Regions from separate parts of the Bradyrhizobium sp. CCBAU 53415 genome, predicted to be linked through region 2. Evidence: riboswitches for the same ligand, from Rfam matches in the RefSeq annotation. Region 2 holds a riboswitch; each other region holds the start of a gene.
What was found. A riboswitch is a leader RNA that binds a small molecule or an ion and turns the genes downstream of it on or off. The one in region 2 is predicted to bind cobalamin.
Positions count from the first base shown of each region.

Region 1: another riboswitch for cobalamin. It lies ahead of XH87_RS13995 (TonB-dependent receptor); the one in region 2 lies ahead of XH87_RS32195 (hypothetical protein).
Region 3: another riboswitch for cobalamin. It lies ahead of metE (5-methyltetrahydropteroyltriglutamate--homocysteine S-methyltransferase); the one in region 2 lies ahead of XH87_RS32195 (hypothetical protein).

Region 1 covers NZ_LBJF01000021.1:140,342-143,616, reverse strand. Annotated here, with positions in the region: gene XH87_RS14000 (amidohydrolase family protein) at 1-1,140, opposite strand, end outside; cobalamin riboswitch at 1,414-1,609, shown strand; gene XH87_RS13995 (TonB-dependent receptor) at 1,717-3,275, shown strand, end outside.
Region 2 covers NZ_LBJF01000027.1:878,091-881,365, reverse strand. Annotated here, with positions in the region: gene XH87_RS32200 (NAD-dependent succinate-semialdehyde dehydrogenase) at 59-1,492, opposite strand; gene XH87_RS32195 (hypothetical protein) at 1,562-1,765, opposite strand; cobalamin riboswitch at 1,826-2,026, opposite strand; gene XH87_RS32190 (histidine phosphatase family protein) at 2,099-2,671, shown strand; gene cobT (nicotinate-nucleotide--dimethylbenzimidazole phosphoribosyltransferase) at 2,678-3,275, opposite strand, start outside.
Region 3 covers NZ_LBJF01000001.1:173,884-177,158, reverse strand. Annotated here, with positions in the region: gene metE (5-methyltetrahydropteroyltriglutamate--homocysteine S-methyltransferase) at 1-1,747, opposite strand, end outside; cobalamin riboswitch at 1,850-2,052, opposite strand; gene XH87_RS00650 (nodulate formation efficiency C protein) at 2,860-3,275, shown strand, end outside.

The sequences.
Region 1 (3,275 bases), on a different contig from region 2:
ATGCGAGGTGGCGTCATCCGGCAGCGGCCAGGCGTCGCCGGTATAGGTGCTGCCGTCGGACAGCGTCCACGGCATCGCATCGGACGCGATCGCGCCGCCGGGATACAGCACCGACATGTCGAGCAGGTCGCGGTGGTGCGCGTTGTTCTCGGTATCGAGGATGTGCCAGAGCACCAGGGAGGACGGCTCCTCGGCCTGCGCCTTCAAGAGCTCCTCGCGATCGTGGAAGCGATAACCGTCGGTCACGCGCTGCACGGAATCATAACCGGTACCGTTGCGCTCGACGAACTCGGGATCGCTGAAGAAGGCGGCGGCCAGCACGGTCGAGCCGGTGCCGTAAGGATAGGCCTCGACCGTGATCGGAAGGCCCTGCGCCTGCGCCTTCGCGATCAGCACGCGGCAGCGCTCGACGTCGGTCTTGCTCGACGAATTGAAATGGCAGATGTGCATGTGCGCGCCGGTGGCGCCGGCATAGCCGATCAGCCGGATATAGGCTTCCGCCGCGCTCTCGGGGTCGATGCGCGACATGAAGGCGACGTGGGTGAAGGTCGGCACGTCCTTGGCCGCAGCCAACTGGCACACCGCGGTCAGTTCCTGCACGCCGGCGCCCGGCGCATAGGCGTTCAGGATGCCGATGCCGATGCCGCCCTCGTTCAGGCCGCGCGTGAGGCGATCGAGAATGCCTGATACCTCCGCTTCGGTCGCGACGTTGTCGATCCAGCGGCGGTCGCGCATGGCATTGCCGAACGCCTCCAGCGAGCTCTCCGCATTGGAGCCCGTCATCGCGCCGATGCGGGCAAAGGCCCAGTTGGTCGCGGCGCCGTAGTTCAGCACGCGGCCTTTCCGCGCCTGGCGCTCGTACCAGGATGCGACCGGCAGCACGCCGGCCTCGAGATCGAGCGTCGTCGTGATGCCGTCGAACGCCTGCATGCGGTCGGCCGGGATCGACTGGCCGTGCGCATGCAGATCGATGAAGCCGGGTGCGACCACGAGGCCGGTCGCGTCGATCACCCGCTCGGCGCCGCCGAGGCCCGTGCCGACGGCGGCGATCCTGCCGTCCACCACCGCCACATCGCCGACGGCGTCCATCCCGCTCGCGGGATCCACCACCCGGCCGCCAGAGATCACCAGACCGCTCATACCGTCACTCCACCAAGTTGAGATCGCATCAAGGCAGATTCCGGGAGCAACGACCACCTCCACCGAAGCCGACGCATCATGCTTCCGCGGAAGGCTATTTGGCGGGGATCGCAGACATGCGCTTGCAGCCTCGCGGCATGATTTGCTTTGCCGGACATGAGCTCCGTCCGTCTTCGCCGTTTTGCCCGACAGCTGACGTGCGAGCCGCAGGTTGTCGATGACGGCGCGATGCGCCGAGCTCGGAACGGCCAGTTGACAGCCCTTTGCAAATAAAACTAGGGTGCCTGCGACGGTTCTCCTTCGGGAGATCAATAGGGAATACGGTGCGGGGGATCCCCCAACGCCGTGGCTGCCCCCGCAACTGTAAGCGGTGAGCCTTCGCCAAACGCCACTGGGCCTGCGGGCCTGGGAAGGCGGCGAAAGGCAACGACCCGCGAGCCAGGAGACCTGCCGTCAGTCGTGGTCACACGCGAGCACATTGGGCGGGGTGTCCTGGTGGGTGTTGGGTTGCCGTCTTCTTGAGGCAGCGGCCAAACTACGTTCGCGGTGACGTGCCACGTTATCGCGAGCCTATTGATGACCTCCCGTACCATCTTCACGCCACGGCGTCGCCGCGCGCTGCTCCGTTCAGTTGCATTCTCCTGCCTCTTATTGTCGACGGATTGCTGGGCACAGTCCGAAAGGCCGGCCCAGACGCTCGATCCTGTCGTAGTGCAGCCGCCAGCGAGGCAGCCGAATGCCCGCAGCACCCGGCGCAGCGATGTAATGCGCTCCGCGCGCTCACGCCAGCAGCGAAGCGTGGCTGGCGACGCGCGTGCTCCGACTGCCAACCCAACGGATCCCGTGTTCGCCGCACCGACGCTCAACCTCACTGGCGCGAGCACGGCCGGTAGCCGCCTCGGCCTGACGCGACTGCAGACGCCGGCCAGCGTGGAGGTGATCTCAGCCGAGACAATCGCCGAACGCGGCCAGCTGAACATCCTGGACGCGGTGACGCAAAACGCGACCGGCTTCACGGCGAGCCCGGCACCGGGCAATGGCGGCGTATCGTTCAACACCCGCGGCTTCACGGGCCTTGGATCCGTCATGACGCTGTACGACGGCACCCAGCTCTATATCGGCGCCGGGACGGTGACCTTTCCGTTCGACACTTGGTCGACGGAGCGTATCGAGGTGCTGCACGGCCCTGCGTCGGTGTTGTACGGCGCGGGCGCAGTCGGCGGCGCCGTCAATGTGGTTTCGAAACTGCCATTGTGGGTTCCCCGCAACCAGGCTGAGGTGTCGCTGGACAGCAACATGACGCGGCGAATCGCGGTGGACAGCGGTGGTCCGATCAGCAAGGACGTCGCCTATCGGATCACCGCCACCGGCAATATGTCGGACGGATGGGTCGATCGCGACAACACCTCGAATGTCGCGCTTCATGCCGTGGTCCAGATCAGGCAGAACGAAGACGTCACCTGGACGCTGTCCACGGATTACGGTGACCGCAACCCGTCGCGCTACTTCGGCACGCCGCTGATCAACGGCAGGTTCGACGAATCGCTACGCTTCAAGAACTACAATGTCGGCGACAGCCATATCCGCTACCAGGACAGCTGGAATCAGGTGAAGACCGACTGGCAGGTCGCCGAAGGAATCTCGATCCAGAACACGCTCTACTATCTGAACTCCAGGAGGCACTGGAAGGACGTCGAGAGCTACGCCTACAATCCCGCCACCGGCCTGATCAATCGAAGCAGCTACATCGAGATCTTTCACGATCAGCAGCAGGTCGGCAATCGCATGGATGCGAAATTCCGCGGACATGTCTTCGGCATGGCCAACGAGTTCGTCGCGGGCTTCGATGTCAACAGCATCAATTTTACCCACACCAACAATTCACCTTACGGCGGCTCGTCGTCCGTCAACCCGTTCGACTTCGGCTCAGGCGTATTCAGCAGCCCGAACGCCACAGTTCCCGGCTACGGCAGCGTGACCAACCAGTATGCGCTGTTCGCCGAGAACCGGCTGTCGGTCACCGAGCAATTGTCCTTGATTGCCGGCATCCGCCAGGATGAGCCGACGGTCACGCGCACCGACTATGTCACGCCCGCCAACAGCTTCGAAAAGTCGTTCTCCTCGACGACCTGGCG
Region 2 (3,275 bases):
CACCGTCATTCCGGGTCGCACCCTTGCCGCGAGCCCGGAATGACAGCGCGACTCTTCCTTACGCGCTCGCCTGGGTCACGAACTTCGTGTTCAGGTACCCCTCGATCGCCTCGAGGCCGCCTTCGGAGCCGTAGCCGGAATCCTTGATGCCGCCGAACGGAACTTCCGGCAGCGCGAGACCGTGATGGTTGATCGAGACCATGCCGCTCTCGATGTCCGCACCGATGGCCTGCATCGTCTTGGTCGAGGTGGTGTAGGCATAGGCCGCAAGGCCGTAAGGCAGACGGTTGGCCTCGGCCACCACCTCGTCATAGCTGCGGAACGAGGTGATCGGCGCCAGCGGCCCGAACGGCTCCTCGTTCATGATACGCGAATCGCGGGGCACGTCGGTGAGCACCGTCGGCTCGAAGAAGAAGCCTTCGTTGCCGATGCGCTTGCCGCCGGCCTTGACCTTGGCGCCGCGCTGGACCGCGTCGGAGACGAGGCCTTCCATGGCATCGACGCGGCGCGGGTTCGCCAGCGGTCCCATGCGGGTGTCCTTGTCGAGGCCATTGCCGACCTTGAGGCTCTTGGCCGCGGCCACGAACTTGTCCACGAAGGGCTCGTAGACGCTCTCATGCACCAGGAAGCGCGTCGGCGAGACGCAGACCTGGCCGGCGTTGCGGAACTTGTTGGCGGACAGAATTTTCGCGGCGTTGTCGAGGTCGGCGTCAGCGAACACGATCGCCGGCGCATGGCCGCCGAGCTCCATGGTGACGCGCTTCATGTGCAGGCCCGCGAGCGCAGCCAGATGCTTGCCGACGGCAGTCGAGCCGGTGAAGCTGATCTTGCGGATGATCGGATGCGGAATGAGATACTCCGACACTTCCGCCGGCACGCCGAACACCAGTTGCACGACGCCGGCCGGAATGCCCGCATCCGCATAGGCCCGCACCAGCTCCATGCAGCTTGCAGGCGTCTCTTCCGGTCCCTTGACGATGATCGAGCAGCCCGCGGCGAGCGCGGCCGAGATCTTGCGCACCGCCTGGTTGATCGGGAAATTCCAGGGCGTGAACGCCGCGACCGGGCCGACCGGCTCCTTGGTCACGAGCTGCGAGACGTTGCCCATCCGCGGCGGCACGATGCGGCCATAGGCGCGGCGCGCTTCTTCCGCGAACCAGTCGATGAGATCTCCGGCCAGCATGGTCTCGCCCTGCGCTTCCACCACCGGCTTGCCCTGCTCCATGGTCATCACGGGCGCGATCTCGGCGGCGCGCGAGCGGATGATGTCGGCGGCCTTTCGCATCAGCTTGTAACGGTCGAACGGGGAGGTCTTGCGCCAGATCTCGAAGCCGGCCTTGGCCGCCTCCAGCGCACGGTCGAGATCCCCACGCGAGGCATGCGGGGTCTTGCCGATCGGCTGGCCGGTGGCGGGATTGAGGATGTCCTCCGACTTGCCGGACGAACCATCGGTCCACTCGCCGGCGATGAACATCTGAACTTTCGGGTACATCCGTGCTGCCTCCTGCATGGTTTCGGTCGTCGGCGAGACCAGCGCCCGCCGTTTCGAGCCGCCGCAGAGCTACACCGAAAGCCGGGCGGCGAAAAGGGACCAGTGATGGCGGTGGTCAGGTCGAGCGGCTGGGTCGGACCCAGCAGTGTTGGCTGCGATATCTGCGCCGGTGGCGTACTGGCCGAAGAAGCTCAGGCCGGGAACGGCCTCCCACGTGTAGCCGATGCGGCGACGCGGGGGGCCGCCGACCAGCGCGAAGCTGCGCGTGAGCATCAGCTGGTCGTCGAACGACAGCGCCTCGTCGTCGATCCGCGCGGTGTGCTACATCTTCGCGTGTGACCACGGCTGACGGCAGGTCTCCTGGCTCGCGGGTCGCGACCGCTTCGTCGCCTTCCCGGAAACGAGGCCCAGTGGCTCGTGACGAAGGATTCTCCGCCCACAGTTGCGGGAGCCGCCACGGCATTGGGGACAACGTCCCCGCACCGCATTCCCTTTTCATCCCCTCTCGGAGAAACCGTCGAGAGCACCTAGGATTACCAACAAGAGTGAGTCAATGTACCAGTTTCGGCGTTGTAGCCACAGCGACCAACTTCCTCGGAGATGAGCATGGAAGGCGAGACCTTCCTTTGGCTGATACGGCATGCGCCCGTCCGCGGCACCGCGGGGACGATCCATGCTGCCGATGCGGCGGCCGATCTCGGAGATCACGCGTCGTTGGTGGCCTTGCGGCACCGTCTGCCGCCGGATGGCGCCAGCTATGCCAGCCCGTCGCGGCGCACGGTCGAGACGGCGCGCGCACTGGGGCTCGAACCGGAATTGATGAGCGAATTCCGCGAGCAGGATTTCGGCGACTGGACCAGCCATCGTCACGACGAGCTCGCCGCGACCGGTGGCGATGCATATGCACAATTCTGGCGCGATCCGGCGAGTGGACGGCCGCCGAACGGCGAAAGCTTTGCGGATCAGGTCGCGCGCGTCCGGCAGGGCCTGTCGCGGATTGGCGACGGTTCAGCGACGCTCGTCGTGCATTCCGGCACCATCCGCGCCGCCCTCTGCATCGCGCTGGACCTGACGCCCCAGGCAGCCTTGCGCTTCGTGATCGATCCGCTGTCGCTGACCCGGATCGACCGGCTCGCGGCGGGCTGGCGAGTCGTCACGGTCAACCAGCGCGCGGCTTGAGCCGGATCAGGTCGGGCGATCCGGTACGTTGGCCTGCGCGAACGTCGCCATGCCATTGTGCAGGCTGCATGCGAGACGCACCAGCGGCAGCGCGATGGCCGCGCCCGATCCCTCGCCGAGCCTGAGATCGAGGCTGATCAGCGGCTGCACGTTCAGCGCGCGTAGCACCAGCCGATGCCCTTGCTCCGCCGATTGATGCGAGGCCAGCAGGAACGGCCGGCAGGACGGATTGAGGCGTGCCGCCGCCAGCGCCGCGACCGACACGATGAAGCCGTCGATCAACACGGGAATGCGGCGCTGCGCGGCCGCAATGATCGCGCCTGAAATCGCCGCGATCTCGAGGCCGCCGACGGCGCACAGGATCTCCTCGGCCGAGGCTCCGGCGACGCCGTGGCGTGCGATCGCCGCATCGATCACCCGCGCCTTGTGCGCGCGGCCGGCCGCATCGACGCCGGTGCCGCTGCCCGCGATCTCGTTGGCGCTCACACCAAGCAGGCTTGCCGCGATCGCCGCGGATGCCGTGGTGTTCCCGATGCCCATCTCGCCGAAGATCAGAAGATCGGGCTGACTGGTCTCGGCGCGCACCACCGCACGCCGGCCGGCC
Region 3 (3,275 bases), on a different contig from region 2:
AGTTCAAGATCGTCACCGGTCCGGTCAACATCGCCTTCATCGGCTTCCTCGTTAGTGATTGCGCGTAGCGCCACCAGTCTACGGTGATCGGCTTCGGCCGCAAGACATCGCCAAACAGGATCGGTGGCCTGACGCAGCGCGAGCCGTAGGATTGCACCCATCCGTTCCTGGTAAATGCGAAGCCGGCGAGTTGCTCGCCGAAGTACTGCACCATGTCATTGCGCTCGAACTCGCCGTGCACGAGGACATCAAGACCGATGTCCTCCTGCCAACGTACGGCGCGCGCAGTCTCCTCCTTGAGGAACCTGTCGTATTGTTCGTCACTCATCGCGCCTCGCGCATGCGCCGCACGGGCATTCCGGACCTCTGTGGTCTGCGGAAACGATCCGATCGTCGTGGTAGGAAAAGCCGGTAGTCCGAAACGATTGCATTGGATCTCGGCACGACGGGCAAATGGGCTGGCGCGCCGGCGCATGGTTTGGTCGATCGCTCTCATCCGGACAGCGACATTGGCATCATGGATTTTCGGCGAGGTCCGGCGGACAGTCGCGGCGCATTCCGACTCGGCAAGAGCTTGCGCAACATTCTGGTCGCCTGCGAGTGCCCGCGCCAGGATCGCAAGCTCACGCATCTTCTGAACCGAGAAAGCAAGCCAGCTCTTGACGTCGGAAGCGAGCCCGGTCTCGAGTGCCACATCGACCGGCACATGAAGTAGCGAGCAGGATGGCGCGATCTGTACACGATCCTTGCCGAGCTTCGCAATCGCAGGTTCCAGCCGCTGGCGGAGCGACGACAAATTCGACCGCCATACATTCCGGCCGTCGACGACACCGAGCGACATGACGAGATCACTTCGGCCGCCAGCAATGATCTCATCCAATAACTCTGGCGCTCGAACCAGATCGAGGTGCAGTCCGGCAACTGGCAGGCTCAAGGCGGTGTCCAGATTGTCGCCGAGGTCGCCGAAATAGCTGGCAACCATGATCTTGATGGCCGGCCCCTCCTTGGCGAGCCGGTCATAGGCATGTAGCAAGGATTTTCGCGCCCCCTCATCCAGATCAAGAACCAGGCAGGGCTCGTCGAACTGGACCCAATTTGCCCCGCGTTTGGCTAATTCCTGCAGAACCTCGATATAGGCCGGTATCAGTTGATCCAGTAGTGAGAGTGGCTGGAAGGCAGGATCGGCACTCTTGCCGAGCTTTAGGAACGTGACCGGCCCGATCAGGACAGGGCGGGTCTGAAAGCCGAGGGCCTTGGCCTCCTCATACTCCTCGATCGGCTTGCGAGAGCACAGTCTGAAAGTCTGCCCGCGGTGAAACTCGGGGACCATGTAGTGGTAGTTGGTGTCGAACCACTTGGTCATCTCCTGCGCGGGTGCGCCAAATCTGCGCGGTCCGTGACCGCAACTCGCATCCTGCTCGTCGTATTGTAAACCGCGGGCCATGGCGAAGTATGTCTTGAGCGAAACGGGTTCGGCTTTCGAGGCGTAGATGTCCGGGATGGCCCCAACCATGACACTTGTGTCGAGCACCTGGTCATACAGCGAGAAATCGTTCGATGGAATGACCGTGACGCCGATGGATTTCTGACGAGCCCAGTTCGCGGCACGCAGGCCAGCTGCGTCCTCGAGCAACTGCTGTTCGCTGCTTTTTCCGGCCCAGTAGCTTTCGAGAGCGAGTTTGAGCTCGCGCCTTGGACCGATGCGTGGCGTTCCGAGCGTGGCAACCGGAAGGGAGAGAAGAGACATAGCGTTAACCCCATGTTGGGGGCAAAGGCCATGGCGGACGCAGGCAGGGGAAGTCGCGCGTGCGACGGCTGCTTGGCGCACCACCGGGACACCCCGCCCGTGGACGAATATATTGTCGGGGCAGGTCTCCTGGCTCGCGGGTCATCGCTGCTGTCCGGCCTTCCCGAAGCCGCGCAGGCTTCAGTGACATCGTTGGACAGCGGCTCGCCGCTCACAGTTGCGGGGGCAGCGCCGGCATTTTCACCGGCTTCCCTCTTAGCTCCGGATCAAATGGAAACCGGAGAACCTCGACGACTTGGATTATCGGCAAGAGAACTCTGCGGTCAACCTCTCAGATTATGTCTCAAGCTAATGCTGCGACATCTGCTACGCGAATGACCGTGCATCTCTATCGTTGACCTCGATATAAAGGCGTTCTCCAATCAGCGATATCGAAATGGTATCGGAGCTGCCTGCGCGTGCGTGTTGAATAGGCCCAAGACACCTGGCCAAAGCAAGCAACATACCCGGCGAGCACGTTGATTTGCGGTGCCAGCCAGACTTCACATGCTCGGCGATGATGATCGGCTTCGCGTCGTTCGCCATCGATACAAAGCGCACTTGACTGAGGCTGTTCTCGACTTCCGAGGCGCCGCATGTCGCCAAAGGAGCGCCAAACGCGCCATGACCCCGTGGCCGCAAGTGCCCAAAGGCATGGCAGAGATCGAAAAGCCCACATTCCGGCAACGGTACCGAACCAAACGGTTCAATGGCGGCAAACGCGCCGAATATCCGGTGCGTGACGATGATGCATAAGCCGCGATGGATAGGCTGAATGGAACGATCGAAACGTCCGCAAGTCGGAAAGTCGACAAAGAGGACACAAAAGCGGTGCGAATTGCCGTCTACTACCTGGCACGAACAATGCAAGTCCTCGGCATGCCCAGACTCCTCCTGCTGGGCATGTCCAGCACAGCAAATTGGGGCTGTCGCTGGCGACTGAAGTTAGCGGCGCGTGACATGAAGGGGAGCGCCTGGTCGCGCGGGACACCAGCGGTCGCCCCGTCGCGTCGCCGCTAACTTTTTTGCGCTCGCGCATAACAGGTTGAAGTTGCCCGCTTTGGAAGATGTGGATGAAACCAGATAGGCCGACGGTTCTGAAGAAAATGTCTGGAAGTCGCGCGCTATTATTTTGTCTCGGTCGATCCCTGATCTGCCTGGCCGTGCTGGCTGCGACGAGCAACAGGGTTTGCGCCAACGACAGCCCGCTTATCGAAAGAGTCAAGTCAACGTGGCGAGCGCAAAACGGTGAGACGATAGAACAAATTATCTCCAACGTCTCGAAGGTGGCACAGTTCGTCCCTCGAATGTGGGGCGTCGCTGAACTTGACCAAAATGAATATGTTTTCGTTTCGTGGACCAGGCACCAGGATGTTAAATCAGACGAACAGTACGCTATCACCTGGAAGGTCGCGCTCGACGGGACGATTGAACTTGCGTCGACCTATGCAAAGCCGATGGAATTGGGCTGGCGCGCCTTGGCGCTCTC